Regions from separate parts of the Microbacterium sp. ABRD28 genome, predicted to be linked through region 2. Evidence: predicted binding sites of a transcription regulator. Region 2 holds the regulator's gene; each other region holds the start of a gene.
The links. The regulator HrcA, encoded in region 2, represses chaperone genes, less so after heat shock. The targets are predictions, from matches to a motif close to TTNGCACTCGNNNNNNNCGAGTGCNAA.
Positions count from the first base shown of each region.

Region 1: a site for HrcA is predicted at 2,434-2,460, ahead of groES (co-chaperone GroES). Genes of this name have one in related genera too.
Region 3: a site for HrcA is predicted at 2,165-2,191, ahead of DT073_RS05830 (Hsp20/alpha crystallin family protein). Genes of this name have one in related genera too.

Region 1 is NZ_CP031015.1:3,185,051-3,188,992, reverse strand. It holds gene DT073_RS15415 (LuxR C-terminal-related transcriptional regulator) at 1-216, opposite strand, end outside; gene DT073_RS15410 (Hsp70 family protein) at 233-2,224, opposite strand; gene groES (co-chaperone GroES) at 2,539-2,847, shown strand; gene rarD (EamA family transporter RarD) at 2,989-3,942, shown strand, end outside.
Region 2 is NZ_CP031015.1:2,140,424-2,144,365, reverse strand. It holds gene hemW (radical SAM family heme chaperone HemW) at 1-1,106, shown strand, start outside; gene hrcA (heat-inducible transcriptional repressor HrcA) at 1,209-2,249, shown strand; gene dnaJ (molecular chaperone DnaJ) at 2,299-3,417, shown strand; gene DT073_RS10345 (16S rRNA (uracil(1498)-N(3))-methyltransferase) at 3,421-3,942, shown strand, end outside.
Region 3 is NZ_CP031015.1:1,183,481-1,187,422, reverse strand. It holds gene DT073_RS05840 (DUF2207 domain-containing protein) at 1-1,090, opposite strand, end outside; gene DT073_RS05835 (MarR family winged helix-turn-helix transcriptional regulator) at 1,139-1,582, shown strand; gene DT073_RS05830 (Hsp20/alpha crystallin family protein) at 1,628-2,101, opposite strand; gene arfA (arabinosylfuranosidase ArfA) at 2,232-3,746, opposite strand; gene DT073_RS05820 (carbohydrate ABC transporter permease) at 3,800-3,942, opposite strand, start outside.

The sequences.
Region 1 (3,942 bases), 1.0 Mb from region 2:
TGCGGACAGCAGCCTGACCGGCCGGTCATCGGCTTCGAGCTGAGAGTGGAGGAAGCGGAGGGCGTCGGTCTTTCCGGAGCCGGAGCCCCCCACAATGGCGGCGCGGACGGGCCGATCCGTCGCGACGATGGCGTGAAGCGCGCTCAGCGCGTGAAGTGCACGGGGCATCATCGAGGCGGTCCGGGTGTCCGACGAACTGTTGAGCAGAGTCGTCATCGGAGTGCTCACCGGGTCAAGCCGGGTTGTCGGGGCTCGGGGTGGAATCGGCCGGCGGTGTGTCCGCTGGCGGGTCGGGTGTGGGCTCCTGTGTCTGCGTGACCTCAGGAGCCGGCGTCGTCTCGGTCGGCGTCGGGTCCGGTGTCGTTTCCGTCGGCGTCGGGTCCGGTGTGGTTTCGGTCGGCGTCGGGTCCGGCGTCGTCTCGGTCGGCGTCGGGTCCGGTGTGGTTTCGGTCGGCGTCGGGTTCGGTGAAGACGTGCTCGGATCGGGGGCAGGTGTCGACGTTCCCGGTGCCGGGGTGCTCGTTCCCGGCGCAGGCGTGCTCGTCCCGGGAGCCGGCGAGCTCGTGCTCCCGCCGCCGCTCGACTGCGAGGGCTTCGGCGACGACGGCTTACCCGAGGTCGGCGACTGGGTCGCGGCCGGCTTCGGGTCGGGCGGCCGCACCGCGGCGTTGCGCTCGGCCGCCTGCTTGCGCTGGTTGGTGGCCTTCGGCTTCGACGGGCTCGAGCCGCGGTCCTGCTTGGCCTGCGGTGCCTGCGGTACTGGGCCTACGGCGACCGGGTCGGATGTCGGAAGATCAGCGACAGCCGCCGGCGACGGCGTGAGCTCCACGTCGACCCACTCGCGCAGATTCTCGGTCGACGCGGTGGTGTCGAAGGTGCCCGCACCCAGCCCCCCGGCGCTGGCGAAGACCAGGCCCGTGGCGATGACGAGGGCGCCCGCTCCGGCCGCGGCGACGGCGGGCACGCGCTGGTACCAGCGACGCGCCGCCTTCTGCTCGGCCGGACCCTTGGGGTCGAACACGGCGAGGTCGGTCGTGGCGGCAGCCGCGGCATCCGTCGTCGCCAACGCACCCGCAGCGCCCACCGCAGCCCCTGCGGGAACGAGCGCGAGCGTCGTGGCCGACTCCTCCGCCGCGACAGGAACGAGGGCGCGGGCGGCGCCCAGGGCGATGGAGGACTTCGGGTCGGCGTCGATCGCGATCGGTCGGTCGAGACGCTCGGACAGCCGCTCGGCCACGAGCGGGATCCGGGAGGAACCGCCGATGAGGAGGATGCTCTCCAGGGCCTCGGGCTCGAGACCGGCCGAGTCGAGCCCGTCTTCGAGGGTGTCGATCGTGCGCTCGATCGAGCCGTCGATCATCTCCTCGAACTCCTGGCGCGTGAGGCGCACGCTCGTCGCCCCGGAGGGGAGCAGCACCGGCACGGTGACGTCGGAGTCGAACGAGAGGGCTTCCTTGGCCTCGACGCACTCGCGGCGCAGCTGCGCCAACGCGAGACGGATGTCGGGGTCGACGTCGTTGAGGTCGGCTTCAGCGACACCCGAGGAGCGCAGGACATGACGGAACACGGCGTCGTCGAAGTCCGCGCCGCCGAGGTTGTCGATCCCGACCGGGATGCCCACGGGAGCGAAGGAGCCGTCGGCGCTCTTGCGCAGGATGACGGAGTCGAAGGTGCCGCCGCCCAGGTCGTAGACGGCGAGAGCCTGCCCGGCCGCCATCACCCGACCGGACTCGTAGTGACGGGCCGCCGCTTCGGGCTCGGTGATCAGGTGCACGTCTTTGACGCCCAGCTTGTCGAGCGCCGACAGGATGAGGCCGATGCGGTGGGGACCCCACGCCGTGGGGTGGGTGAGCATCACGGCGGCGGGGCGGGAGCCTTCGCGCTCGACGACCGCGTCGACGACGGCCGCGACGGTGTGCGCCCACAGCTTCTCTGCCGGGATCGACCGTCCACCGGCGACCACCGGAACATCGTCGCCGATGCTGCGCTTGAACTCGCGCACGAGCCGCTCGGGCTGTGTGATGCCACGACGCTCGGCGGCGTCTCCGATCAGCAGTTCGCCGTCGTCGGCGACGAACACCACCGTCGCGGCGCTGTCATTGCGTCGTCCCAACGGGAACGGTGCCGCGACGATACTGCCGTCGGGCGCGGTCCGCGCGGTTGCCGCAGCGATCCGCGTCGTTCCGACGTCGATCCCCAAAAAATACGTAGCCCCAGTAGCCAAGATCTCATCTCCCCCAAGAGAGTCGATTCCGGAACCTCCCCAGGTTCCGCCCCAATTCGACTCTCTTTGCCGCGTTGTTCGTCACTGAGTGGTCTCAGCTGTGAGAGCGGCGTCCCACCTCGGATGATACACACCTCCTCGGACCTCCGGTAGGTGGCGGGCGACCGTTTCCCCGTGCGTCGCGATCTGCTACTGTGCGCGCCCCGAATCTGGCACTCACGTTGCGGGAGTGCCAACGGTTTGCCTACACTGGATTAGCACTCTCAAGGTGTGGGTGCTAACCAGTCTTCATCTCAAGAAAGAAGAGGTAGACCGTGACGGTTTCCACTCAGGTTTCCATCAAGCCGCTCGAGGACCGCATCGTCATCAAGCAGGTCGAGGCCGAGCAGACCACCTCGAGCGGTCTGGTCATCCCCGACACCGCCAAGGAGAAGCCCCAGGAGGGCGAGGTCGTGGCCGTGGGCCCCGGCCGCATCGACGACAACGGCAACCGGATCCCGCTCGACGTCGCCGTCGGCGACCGCGTGATCTACTCCAAGTACGGCGGCACCGAGGTCAAGTTCGGCGCGGACGAGTTCCTCGTCCTCTCCGCTCGCGACGTGCTGGCGGTCGTCGTCCGCTGAGTCCATCTCGGCGACACACTCCACGGGGGTCGGATGCTTCGGCATCCGGCCCCCGTTTCGTGTGTACGCACGACATCGAACAGGCCACGGATGACCGATCGGCCCGACATCCGCGCCACCACCCGCGCGTAGGCTGAGCCGGTGACGCGTGAGACGACCGAGACGACCGGGGGTGTCGCCCCACCCGCGGACCCGACGCGGGAACGCACTCTCGGCGCCGTGTACGCGCTCGCGGCCTACCTCATCTGGGGTTTTCTGCCGCTCTACTTCCTCCTGCTCGAACCGACCGGCGCGTTCGAGGTCGTCGCGTGGCGCATCCTGCTGTCGCTGCTCTTCTGCGCGCTGCTGCTCGCGGTCACGCGTGGCTGGGGGAAGTTCCTCGTCATCCTGCGCGCCCGGCGACTGCTGCTGTGGACGGCGGTCGCCGGCATCCTCATCTACATCAACTGGCAGGTGTTCCTGATCGCGGCCCTCACCGGGCACGTGATCGAGACGAGCCTGGGGTACTTCATCAATCCGATCGTCACCGTGCTGCTCGGTGTCGTGGTGCTGCGCGAGCGCCTGCGGACCACGCAGTGGATCGCGCTCGCGATCGCCGCCGTCGCCTGCATCGTCATCGCGGTCGGCTACGGCGCCTTCCCGTGGATCGCGCTCTCTCTGGCGTTCTCGTTCGGCCTGTACGGCCTGGTGAAGAAGCAGATCGGCCCCGCCGTCGACGCCGTGAGCGGACTCACCCTCGAAACCCTCTGGCTGACGCCCGTCGCCCTCGTCGTGCTGGTGAGCGTCGGGCTCACCTCGGGCATCACGATGGGCACGGCGGGCGTCTGGCACGCCGTGCTGCTGTCGCTGGCGGGCGTCGTGACCGCCACACCCCTCCTCTTCTTCGCCGCCGGCGCGCGGCGCGTCCCCCTCAGCCTGATCGGTCTGCTGCAGTTCGTCGCGCCGATCCTGCAGTTCCTCACCGGTGCGTTCCTCCTCGGCGAGCCGATGCCGCTCGAGCGCTGGATCGGCTTCAGCCTCGTCTGGATCGCTCTCATCGTGCTGACCGTCGACTCGATCCGTCATGCCCGCCGCGGAGTGTCGGATGTCGGCGCG
Region 2 (3,942 bases):
CCTTCTGCCGGGTGCGCTGCGGGTACTGCGATTTCAACACCTACACCGCCACCGAGCTACGCGGCGCCAGGCAGGACGACTACGCCGACACTCTGTTGCGCGAAGTGGAGCTGGCCCGCCGCGTGCTGTCCGAGACCGGGCGGCTGCGACCGGTCGAGACGGTGTTCTTCGGCGGGGGCACGCCCACCCTTCTTCCCGCCGACGACCTCGTGCGCATGCTCGAGGGCGTGCGTGCGGCGTTTCCGGGGGCCATCGAGCCCGAAGTGACGGTGGAGGCCAACCCCGACACCGTCGACGAGGCGGTCGCACGCCGCCTCGCGGAGGCCGGGGTGACCAGGCTGTCGATCGGCATGCAGTCCGCTGTTCCTCCTGTGCTGGCGACGCTGGATCGCTCGCACCGCACCGACGCGGTGGCCACCGCCGTGGCTGCCGCCCGCGAAGCCGGGCTCGGTGTCAGCATCGATCTGATCTACGGCGCACCGGGAGAATCACTGGCCGACTGGCGCGTCTCGCTCGAGACGGCGATCGCGCTCGACCCCGACCACCTCTCCGCCTACGCCCTCATCGTCGAGGAGGGGACGGCGCTGGCCCGCCGCATCCGACGCGGGGAACTCGCCCTCCCCGACGACGATCTGCAGGCGGAGATGTACGAGCTCGCAGACGATCTGCTCACCGGGGCGGGGCTGTCGTGGTACGAGGTGTCCAACTGGGCTCGGACCCCCGCCGATCGCTGTCGCCACAATGCCGCGTACTGGCGGGGCAGCGACTGGTGGGGGTTCGGCCCCGGCGCGCACGGCCATGTGGCCGGAACCCGCTTCTGGAACGTGCGTCATCCGGCCGCCTACGCCCAACGGCTCGCCGAGGGCCTGTCTCCCGCAGCGGGGCGCGAGGTCCTGTCACCGTCATCCCGGCTCCTCGAGGCGGTTCTCCTCGGCGTCCGCACCCGCGAGGGTCTGGCCACCTCGTCCCTCCCACCGGGCGCGGATGCCGCCCTCCCGGGGCTCGTGGCGGACGGCCTGGTCGAACCTCAGACCATCGACCGGGTGCGGCTGACCCGGCGCGGCCGACTCCTGGCCGACCACGTCGTTCGCACGCTCACGGCCTGACATGCCGTGATCCGGCCGTCCGACGTCGAGGGTGTTCCGATAGAATTGGCACTCGGATCCCACGAGTGCCAGGGGTGTCGGCAGGCCGACGAAGGGGGTGTCATGGTCAGCGAACGCGGATTGCAGGTGCTGCGCGCCATCGTGCAGGACTACGTCGACACGCGCGAACCCGTCGGCAGCAAGGCCATCGTCGAGCGTCACGCCTTCGGCGTGTCCGCCGCCACCATCCGCAACGACATGGCTCTGCTCGAAGACGAAGACCTCATCGTCGCCCCGCACACGTCGTCGGGGCGGGTCCCGACCGACAAGGGCTACCGCGTCTTCGTCGATCACCTCGCCCAGGTCCGGCCTCTGAGCCCCGCCCAGCGGACGGCCATCTCGTCGTTCTTGGAAGGTCCCTCGGATCTCGACGAAGTGCTCGCCCGCACGGTGCGCGCTCTGACGGTCCTCACCGGGCACGTCGCGATCGTGCAGTATCCGTCTTTCGCGCGGGCGACGGTCTCCCACGTGGAGCTCGTACGCCTCGACGCACTGAAGGTGCTGGTCATCGTCGTCACCGACACCGGCCGGGTCTCGCAGCGACTCGCGTTCCCGGGAATGGAGATCGATGAGGACCGGATGCAGCGGATCCGCGGCCGGGTCTCCGACCTCGTCGTCGGAGTGCCGGTGCGGGAGGGCGTCGCCGGGGTCGCGACCGCCGTCGAGGCGGGCGAGACCCCCGGGGATCCCGACGGCCCCGCGCTCCAGGCGATCCTCCGGGTCATCGGGGAGGAACTGGACGGCTTCCGCCAGGACCGACTCGTGCTCGCCGGCAGCGCCAACCTCGCCCGCAGCGAAGCGGATTTCCGCGGCAGCATCTATCCGCTGCTGGAGGCCATCGAAGAGCAGGTGACACTGCTGAGGCTCATGGGAGAGATGGTCGCCGACGATCAGGGCCTCGCGGCGAGCATCGGCCGCGAGAACGAGCCCTTCGGCCTGAGCGAAGCGTCCGTCGTCGCGAGCGACTACGACGCGACGGGCTCTCGTGCTCGCGTCGGCGTGCTCGGACCGACCCGCATGGACTACCCGACCAACCTCGCGGCCGTCCGGGCCGTGGCGAGGTACCTCACTCGTCTCCTGGACGAAGACGAGAACGCCCGCTGACGACAGCATTCCGCAGACTCCCCGCGCCCGGCGCGGCAGGAAGGTGAAAGTGGCTGACCACTACGAAGTACTCGGTGTGGCGCGTGACGCCAGCCCCGACGACATCAAGCGCGCCTACCGACGGCTGGCGCGAGAGCTGCACCCCGACGTCAATCCCGGTGAGGACGCGGCGGAGCGGTTCAAGCTCGTCACGCACGCCTACGACGTGCTGAGCGACCCCGACCAGCGCGCCCGCTACGACGTCGGCGGCGACACCGCCTTCGGCGGAGCCGCCGGCGGGTTCGGCGGGTTCAGCGACATCTTCGAGACCTTCTTCGGCGGGGGAGGAGGCGGCGGGGCGCGCGGTGCCCGGCCGCGCTCACGGCGCGAACGCGGTCAAGACGCGCTGGTTCGGATCAACCTCGAGCTCAAGGACGTCGTGTTCGGCGTGCACCGCGACATCGAGGTCGACACCGCCGTGGTGTGCGAGACGTGCACCGGATCGTGCTGCCAACCCGGCACCTCACCCGTCACGTGCGACATCTGCCACGGCACGGGCCACGTTCAGCGGCAGGTCCGAAGCCTCCTCGGCAATGTCGTCACCTCCCAGCCGTGCTCGGTATGCCAGGGGTACGGCACGACGATCCCGTATCCCTGCGCCACCTGCCAGGGGCAGGGGCGGGTTCGCTCACGCCGCACGGTCTCGATCGACGTACCGGCGGGCGTCGAGAGCGGTCTGCGTCTGCAACTGCCCGGGTCGGGCGAGGTGGGCCCCGCCGGCGGACCCAACGGCGATCTCTACCTCGAGGTGAACATCGCACCCGACCCGGTGTTCTCGCGCGACGGCGATGACCTGCTGGCGACGCTCGAGGTGTCGATGCCCGACGCGATCCTCGGCACCCACACGACGATCGACTCGCTCGACGGACCGGTCGACCTCGAACTGAGGGCCGGCGTGCAGTCCGGCGACGTGCTGACCATCAAGGGGCGCGGCATCACACCGCTGCGCGGCTCGCAGCGCGGCGATCTTCGCGTCGGCGTGCAGGTGGTGACCCCCACACGGCTCGACCACCGGGAGCGCGCCCTCATCGAAGAGCTCGCCAAGCGCACCAAGCCCGCCCCGCCGCGCCTCTCCGAATTCCACCAGGGCCTGTTCGCCAAGCTCCGGGATCGTTTCCGGAACGGCTGAGCGGTGCCCCTGCACTTCTTGGCCTCCGAGGCGACCACGACGCCCGTCGGCGGCGTCGTGACCCTGACCGGTGCCGAGGCGAAGCACGCCGCCACGGTGCGGCGGGTGCGCGTCGGTGAGAGTGTGACCGTCGGCGACGGCGCCGGGGTGTGGCTCGAGGGCGCCTGCGAGTCGGTGTCCCCGTCGTCGGTGGCAGTGCGGGTGTCGGCGAGATCGCAGATCGCCGCCCCTGCCCCTCGCGTGGTCCTGGTCCAAGCCCTGGCCAAGGGCGACCGCGACGAACTGGCCGTTCAGGCCGCGACCGAGCTCGGCGTGGACGAGATCATCCCCTGGCAAGCCGCGCGGAGCATCTCCCGCTGGGACGCGGCCAAGGCGGCCAAGGGACGAGAGCGGTGGCAGACGATCGCCCGGGAGGCGGCGAAGCAGGCCCACCGGCCCTGGGTTCCCCTCGTGTCCGAGCCGGTCACGACGGCCGCGATCGCGGCGCGTGCGGACAGCGACCTCGTCGTCGTCCTCGAGCCGACG
Region 3 (3,942 bases), 960 kb from region 2:
CCTCGTCGAAGAGGCCTTCCAGCAGCATCCGTCCATCGCGGTCGGCGCGGCCGGCGTCGATCAGCTCCGCCTGCAGCTTGGCGCTCCCGAACCACCGCTTCTCCCCTTCGAGGATCCGGATGCTTCCGACCACCGCCTGCTCGAGCACCTCGGCCGGGATCGCCTTCGCCGTCTTGCCCAGCAGCAGCGCGCTCTCCAGGGCGTCGATGCCGGGGGGCGGGGTGAACTCCGCGATGATCGTCGGTCGCCCGGGTTCGTTCCTCAGCGACCGGCGATTGACCACGATCGCCGCGCCGAGCATACCGAGGCCGGCGATGCCGGCCACCCCCTGGGCCCACCCCCAGCCCGACGCGAGGTAGGAGTCATCGAATCGGGCGAAGGTGCCCGACTCGAATCCCACCGCGATCGTGAGCGTCTCCGTCGGTGCGAGATCACGGGCGCCGGCGGTGACGACGGCGCCCTCCCCGCTGTCGGAGACCTCGATCGGACACGTGGTTTCCGCGCCGAACCTCCCGACGTAGCACGCGTGCGCTCCGGTGAGCGCGCCGGCCAGGTCGGCAGGCACCACGAGTGTGGCCGTGACCTCACCGAAGGGTTGGCGCCACCCGTTGCCATTGACGTCCCAGTAGAACTCGTCGCTGGTGTCGGCGAAGAAGTCGGTGACATTGCGCAGGGTGTAGGTGAACACGAATGTCTGCCGGCCGGAGAGGAAGTCGTCGGCGCGGGATGTGACGATCATCCAGTCCCCGTCGGTCTCGACCTCGCTCGGCCTCGGGTTGCCCTCTTCGTCGGTGACCGAGACCAGGTCGGGAAAGGTGGGCTGACCGTTGTAATCGGCGGGGATCTCCCGGCGCAGGCCGCGATTCTGATCCTCGGGGAAGACCGCGACGAACGTCTCGACGACGCGAAGGGTGCTGGTGTCGCCATCCTCACGGCCGAGGGTGTATTCGGCGTGCATGCTCTCGAACACGAAGTCGTCGAGGTCGCCGGAGGCGGAGGCGGGCTGTGCGGAGACCGCCAAGCCGACGAGGCCGACGACCCCCAGGAGGACCGTCAACACCGTGGCGGTGATCCGACGCGTTCGCGGCATGCGCTCAGCCTAGATGGCGGCGTCGCCGCCACCGGATACCCTGGGGCCGTGAACGATCGTCGCCTCGCCGTCGAGGCATGGGAAAGCCTCTTTCGTGCGCAGCACGAGCTGTTCGCCGATCTGGGCCGCGACTTCAGCGATGCGCCGCTGCAGCAGGGCGAGTATGACGTGCTCCTGACGGTGACCCGGGCGCCCGACATGACCGCGCGACTGCGTGACATCACGCGCCTGATGCTCGTCAGCCAGCCCTCGGTGTCGCGCCTCGTCGACCGGATGGTCGCCCGCGGATACGTCACGAAGCGCCCCGACCCCGATGATGGACGCGGGTCGCTCGTCCGGGCGACGGAGGCGGGCGCCCGCGCATTCCGCGACGTGGCACGGGTTCATGCCGCCCACATCGCGGAGCGGATGTCGGTGCTGAACGAGTCCGAGCTCGCCCAACTGCGCGAACTCACCACCAAGCTCCGGACGCGCGACGCCCCCGCCGAGTGAGGACCCGACGGGGGCGTCGCGAGGTGCGCCGTCGACGGACGCGGTTTACTGTTCGACCGGCTGCGGGTGATCTACCGCACTCGACGCCGAAGCGGTCTCGTGCGCCTGCAGCACCTGCGCACCGTTCTCGGTGGCGACCTCGATCTTGCGTGGCTTGGCCTTCTCGCTCACCGGGATGGTGACGCTGAGCACGCCGTTGCTGTAGCTGGCCGCGATGCGGTCGGTGTCGATGCCCTGGCCGAGGTTCAGCTGTCGCACGAAGCTCGCGGCCTCACGCTCGCGCGTGATCCACTTCACGCCGTCACCGGCACTGAGCGTGCGCTCGGCGCGGATGGTCAGCAGCTGGCCGTCCACGTCGATGTCGACCGAGCCGGGGTCGATGCCGGGCAGGTCGGCGGTGAGCACATAGTGGTCACCGTCGCGGTAGAGGTCCATCGGCATGCGGCGAGGACCGCGACGGGCATCGAAGAAGCTCGTCGCGAGACGGTCGAGGTCACGGAACGGGTCATACGTCGCCATGTTCGGTCTCCTTCACTGGACGAAATCTGGAACTTGAGTCAGCTTGACTCAAGTACGTCCAGGTTAGCACTCGAGGGTGGAGAGTGCTAAGTGCCGCGGCGTTCGCCGTGAGCGAACGGAGAGGCGGAGATCACTCGGCGGTCAGGACCGTCCACGAGCAGGGGGGCAGGGTGAGGGCGATGGCTCCGTCGGCGATCTCCACCGAGTCGTTGACCTTCGGCGTCACCCGGTCGGGCTGTTCGAGCGTGTTCGCGGCATGGATGTCGTCGTCGAAGATCGATGTCGCCGTCGCGGATGAGACGCCACCTGCGAGCGCCGTGGAGTCGATCTCGAGAGTGACCTCGTCCGTGAGGCTGCGGTTGACGGCGAAGACCGTGATGGCACCACTGTCAGGATCGATCGTCGCAACGGCGTCGACGATCGGCACCTCGCCGAACTTCGCCGTCTCGTAGGTCGGGCTGTCGAGCTTGAGCTCGAGGGCGACGCCGCGCGCGAGCTGCGAGGTCAGCGAGAACGGATAGAACGTCGTTTGCCGCCATGCCGGACCGCCGGGCTCGGTCATGATCGGTGCGATGACGTTCACCAGCTGCGCAAGGCTCGCCGACGTCACCCGGTCGGCGTGCCGGATGAGCGAGATCATGAGGCTTCCGAAGACGACGGCGTCGAGCACGGTGTACCGGTCTTCGAGCAGCCTGGGTGCGACCGGCCAGTCCGCGACATCCGTGATCTTGTCGACCTCGTTGTAGCGCGACTGGTACCAGACGTTCCACTCGTCGAAGGAGATGTTGATCGTCTTCTCGCTCCGCTTCATCGCCTTGACGTGGTCGGCGGTGGCCACGACCGCCTCGATGAAGCGATCCATATCGACGCCCGATGCCAGGAAGCTCGCCACGTCGTCGCTCGCGGGCTCGTAGTACGCGTGGCAGGAGATGTAGTCGACGTTGTCGTACGTGTGCTCCAGGACGACGCGCTCCCACTCGCCGAACGTCGGCATTCCCGCACCCGAGCTGCCGCAGACGACGAGCTCGAGATCGGGGTCGACCTGACGCATCGCTCGCGCGGTCGTGGCCGCGAGCTGCGCGTAGTTCTCCGCCGTGCTGTAGCCGAGCTGCCACGGCCCATCCATCTCGTTGCCGAGACACCACATGCGGATGTCGTGGGGTTCGGCGTGCCCGTTGGCGACGCGCTCGTCCGAGAGCCGTGTGCCGGAGCGGATGTTGGCGTACTCCAGCACGTCGAGGGCCTCGAGCACCCCGCGGGTGCCGAGGTTCACCGCGTACATCAGCTCGCCGTCGACCTTCTTCATCCACGAGGCGAACTCGTCGAGGCCGATCTCGTTCGTCTCGGTCGAGTGCCACGCCAGGTCGAGCCGGCGGGGCCGCTCCTCGCGGGGTCCGACACCGTCCTCCCACCGGTACCCCGAGACGAAGTTTCCGCCGGGGTAGCGGATCGTTGACACGCCGAGCTCGCGCACGAGATCGATGACGTCGGCGCGGAAGCCCTCCTCATCAGCCGAGGGGTGACCCGGCTCGTAGATGCCGTCGTAGACGCACCGCCCGAGATGCTCGACGAAGGAGCCGAACAGACGTCGGTTGATGGGGCCGACGGCGAAGTGCGGGTCGATGGTGAGATGTGCGCGGATCATGCTTCTCTTTCGGGAAGGGCGGGTTCAGCAGGACGTGCGGCGCGGGCCGAGGATCACTTGAGGCTTCCGATCGCCAGCCCGCCCCGCCAGTACCGCTGGAGGGTCAGGAAGGCGATGATCAGCGGGATCACCGAGACGAGCGAGCCGAGGATGATGATGCTCCACAGGGTCTGGCCTCCGGCCGCGCCGTAGGACG